2 regions of the Pseudoneobacillus rhizolycopersici genome follow, and region 2 is predicted to be linked to the other one. Evidence: riboswitches for the same ligand, from Rfam matches in the RefSeq annotation. Region 2 holds a riboswitch; the other holds the start of a gene.

Region 1 (2,486 bases), on a different contig from region 2:
CTTTTCAATCTTTGGTAACATTGGACTTAACTGTGCATCATCCATAACAGTGAACGAAAGGACTTTTCTTACGCTTTCATAACCTTCTACTGTTACCGTTACCGCTGCTTGACCAGACTGTTTCGAAACGAGCTCATTTTTCTCATTTACTTCTAGCACGGCTGGATTAGAAGATTGTAAGTGAAACCTAGCATTCCGCGGTGTTTGGTACTGATCCTTTGCAATTAAGAGTGGTTTAAATATGGTTCCCTTGACTAAATAAGGCAGGGTGACATTTGTTGCTTCAATCGTTTTCGGGGAGAAATCAAAATCAAGATTCTTAAATTGCTCTCTGGCATCCTGAATCATGGATTTTCTCTTTACTAATGACGTTAACCCGATTAAGCTCCAGTGCGAATTAGCTAAAGTTTCATTGCTCTGCCCTGTTACCTCGCCCGCTTTCAAGCGATTAAAAAACGCATAGCTATCACTTGTATGAATTAAGTTGCTGTATGCTTCCAAAACGGAAATATACTGGTCGTCTTTGATTTTAATATGCCATTTTTCATTTAATGGGTCTTCACCAAGGGCGTATAAATTATCTACATATAATCCTAATCCTTGAGTGAAATAGGTACCGCTTTCTTTATAATGCGTCAATAGCTCTTCTCGTAGCGCTTCTGCTTCTTCACTTTCATAATTGGCAAGTGCACTGACTGTTAATCCCAGCAGCAAACCATTTGTTGCACTTTTGATATCCGGAAGCACTGTTTTCAAATGATGGAGCGCCGTTTCTCGATTATAATTAGCACCGATAAATTCCAAGGCAAAAAGTGCATTTACAAAAGGATCTGCCTTACGGTCATTATTGTAGGAGCTCGGCTCCGAAAATGAAAAATAACCTTCACCCGTTTGAGAGTTACTTAACTTGCTTGCAAAATTGTTCCCTTCATAAGCAAAAGGGTTGGACTGTGTTACCGCTAACAGCATAACGGCATTACTATAATTCGAAAGGGTTTCCCCCAAAATGCTTGGCCTTGCCTTAGCTTTTAATAGATTTCTATCGACTTGGCCCGTTTGCCATAAGGATAAAATTCGTTCATACGTCAAAGAAGTCACAAATTCCGCATTACTCCATAGAATCCCGCTCTTGGCTTGCCATTGTTCAGCTAATGGATCGTCTATGGAAAGCGATAGCGGCCCTTGCTCACTTGGTACCACACTCTCAACTTCCTCTGCCATCGTAGCTGGTGACAATAGCGAAAATGTTAAAATCCATGCAATCGTTACCTTTAGCCACTTTTTGTAAATTCCCATCCACCTAAACCTCCTTTTTCTGATAGTGAATTTCCTAGCTCATAAACTCCCTCAACAACAAAAAACGGTGTTTCTCCAAATAGAGAAACACCGTTAACAGTAGAAAAAAAGGTAAAATAAACATACCTATCCGTCTATTGCCGTAAGTTCTCCTAGCTTCCGAGGGGAGTTGATACGATGAAATAAAGGCAGGTATCCTGGCTCGTGCATCCCTTTTCAGAACCTTCCCATCTACTAGAAGAAGCATTTTCTTCACTCGACAGTGGTATTACTCTGTGGTCATCTGCACTTACAGTTGCGGAAACAGCTTCGGCTTTTTACCGAATTCCCTATTAAGCTCATTTCTGAGCACCATTATTCTGCAATTCTTATTCACTTCTCATAGAGTGTAGCATAATAATCGCCAGATGGGGAGAACGACTTTCAAAAAATTCTAATTTGTAGACGAAACACGGGGACGTTTCTGATATTTCATTTAGTGAAACATCAGAAACGTCCCCGTGTTTCACTTGAAAGGTCGAGGGTTCTTCTTAATAGTAGACAGAAGATGATTTGCGTGCCAGATAGCTGGAAAGGAGTATTTTTCGTTTGAACTGGTTTCATTTAAAACAACTTCAGATAGGGCTTTACCATTATTCCAATTTCGAAAGGATGACTCTAATAGGAAAACATTTTGTACCCAGGCTTCTATACTTTCTTTGGTTAATGATCCCGTTTTGCTCCACTCGTCCATGATATGAAACAGATTTTGAATATCGGCACTCACTCTATGCAATGTTTTTAATAGGAGTTCTCCTTCCTGAAGCTGTGCCTTGCTTTTTTGGGATACAGGATTATATTTCAAGCTTAATTCAGCTTTCCCAATCATTTTTTCAACTTCAAACAACTTCTTGTGTAATAGCTTAAACTCTGAATGGAAATAGTTTTGTTGAGGTGCCCCTGCTTCAAGCCATACTGCCAAAGAATTCAGCTTATTTGCTAATTGATCCGGTAATGCTACCACTTTTGCAATGGCTCTCTTTGTGAAATTTGGGGGAGGGAAGATTAAATAAAGCAACAACGCTACTGCTACGCCAATAATGGAATCTCGAATTCGATCTAGCCCATATCCATGCAGCTTATGTTCAAATTCAAGAACAAGCACGACACTTATCGCAATTTGATGAAGACTTGTGGCATTGGCCCCTAAA
Region 2 (2,486 bases):
AAGAGCAACTGCTTCCCACTCACCAACTTGATTTTTTGTCACATATTGACTTGCTAAATCAACAGCTTTTTGAATGGTTTCCACTGCAATTGGCACATTATTATTTGAAACCGGCGTTTCAGGGTTCGTTCCTTCATTTGATTCTTCTTTGGGTTCCTCACCAGGTGATTCCCAAGATTCGTAATGGAAGCTAATTTTGTCGCCTGCTTTTAGCTTGTAACTATCTGCGCCAACTGTAGCCATTTCACCGTTTACATAAAAAGCCCAATAATACGTACCTTCTGAATTTAGACCATCAATGGAAGTAATCATTTTACCATATTGGGAATCACTAAACTTTAATTTGTCCCCGTAGATGGCCTGTAGCAAATGAAAGGCAGTCGGTTCTTCCACAAACGAAATACTAGCGATTTCATTTGTAACCGTTCCATCCTTTCCAACTACTTTCAATGCAACATTTTGGTCTGAAACCACTGTCCAGTCAAGATAACGAAAGCTTAACTGATCACCCTTTTGGACAATATACTGGTCAGCTCCTACTTGCGCAGAAATGCCATTTATGTAAAAAGCCCAAAAATAGTTCCCTTTTGCTTGCAGCCCATTTATTCCTGAAATCATCTTTCCATAAGCAGATTCAGAGAATTCTAGATTTGTTGCTCCTACGGTGTTTATAAGAGCATCAAAAGCCGTTAGTTTTTCACTATAAGAATAAATTTTCTTATCGAGTAAAATTCCTGTAGCCTCATCCCCTATTACCGAAACGGTTCCTTCAGGTTGTTCCGCAGCGTATGTTGGTACTGGAATCAAGTTTGCCAACATGGCAAACAGGAGTACAAACAGCATGAACAGATTTTTTGTTCGTGTTCTAATCATTGTTTCTTCTCTCCATTCCATGAAATAGACATAAAAAAATCCCCCTATGAAGGAGGAGTTTTGGTTAAGCTCTTAATACGTCAAAGAACGCTATAGCTTAACACCCTCCTATCCGCGTAGGCACTTGGTGCAATCAAAACAGGCAGGTTTCCTGGCTCATGATCATCGCTTCCTATGTCTTCCCATCCTTACAGACAGTGACTTTCTATAGGTTGCTCTCATTTACAGTGGCGGGACCGCGTTGGCTTATACCAAACTTCCCTATTAAGCTAATACCTTCTTAAAAGGCATAGCACCTGTTTTATGCTGATTTAATTTTTTTATGTTGATTTTATTATACCGAAAAAATTGTCGATTTGTATAGATTTTTGCTTTTAATAATTATTCCTGTTAATTCGTCAGGAAAAAAACATCTTTTCTAAGGAAGAAAAGATGCTCTTTTTTAGAATGAACGTTTTTTAGAACGATTAGGACTACTTTTTGTATTTTTCCCCTGATTAGAAAACTTCCGACCTGAGGTTAAATTTGCATTCCTAGATTCATTACGTTTTGCTGTTAGTTTATTGTCCCTTTGAGGTTTCCTACCCATTGATGATGATCCTCTAGCCTCTGTTTTAGCATCACTTCGGCGCTCGGCATTTCGTTCATTTTTACCTCTTCTTGCTTTTTTACGTGCCTGACCGTCTGTCGATGTTTCGCCTTGGTCAAACCCCTGTTGCTTTTTCTCATTGCCAAGGTTCTTTTTAGGAATTGTCATATTTAATTCTTTTTCAATCTTTAAAAGCTCTTCTTTATCCTTTGGTGCATATAGAGTTATCGCTAACCCTTCTCCACCGGCTCTTCCAGTCCTACCAATGCGATGGATATAACTCTCAACATCTTCGGGAATATCGTAGTTAAACACATGGGTTACACCCTCGACATCCAGCCCTCGGGAAGCAACATCGGTTGCAATTAAATATTGAATTTCGGCTTTACGGAATCGTTTCATTACTTGTTCCCGTTTTGCTTGTGATAAATCACCATGAAGTTCATCACAATTAAAACCATTAGCCTTTAAAGCTTCATAAAGCTTTGTTACCCTTCGTTTTGTCCGGCAAAATATGACCCCTAGATACGGGCGATACATTTGTAGTAATTCAATCAAATCGCCTTGTTTTGCCCGATCGACCGTGCTGATGGCAATCTGCTTTATATTTTCTAAAGGTGCCTGTGTTTTTTCAACTTGAATATTTTGCGGGTTTTTCATATGGCGACGGGCTAATTTTCGAATTTCATCAGGCATCGTCGCTGAAAACAACATCGTCTGTCTACTAGCAGGAGTTTCGTTAATAATTTGCTCAACTTCAGGTAAAAAGCCGATATGAAGCATTTGATCAGCTTCGTCCAAAACAAGAAATTTTGTATTTGAAAAGTCAACTGTCTCGCGACGAATATGGTCAAGTAATCGACCTGGTGTACCGATGACAATATGACGACCATTTTTCAGCTTCTTGAGCTGTGCTTCTACATCCTGTCCACCATAAATGGCCAGCACACGGATGTCATCCCGCTCTTCAATTAATTTTTTAATTTCATTCGTAATCTGTAGTGCTAGCTCCCTTGTAGGCGTA

The links. A riboswitch is a leader RNA that binds a small molecule or an ion and turns the genes downstream of it on or off. The one in region 2 is predicted to bind cobalamin.
Region 1: it holds a riboswitch for cobalamin, as region 2 does, so the genes downstream of both, ACX9YW_RS21915 (S-layer homology domain-containing protein) here and ACX9YW_RS08990 (DUF4430 domain-containing protein) in region 2, are expected to answer to the same signal.

Annotation. Positions count from the first base shown of each region.
Region 1 is NZ_JBTOOE010000038.1:6,534-9,019, forward strand. It holds gene ACX9YW_RS21915 (S-layer homology domain-containing protein) at 1-1,296, opposite strand, end outside; cobalamin riboswitch at 1,467-1,667, opposite strand; gene ACX9YW_RS21920 (FUSC family protein) at 1,802-2,486, opposite strand, start outside.
Region 2 is NZ_JBTOOE010000006.1:156,397-158,882, forward strand. It holds gene ACX9YW_RS08990 (DUF4430 domain-containing protein) at 1-873, opposite strand, end outside; cobalamin riboswitch at 998-1,188, opposite strand; gene ACX9YW_RS08995 (DEAD/DEAH box helicase) at 1,316-2,486, opposite strand, start outside.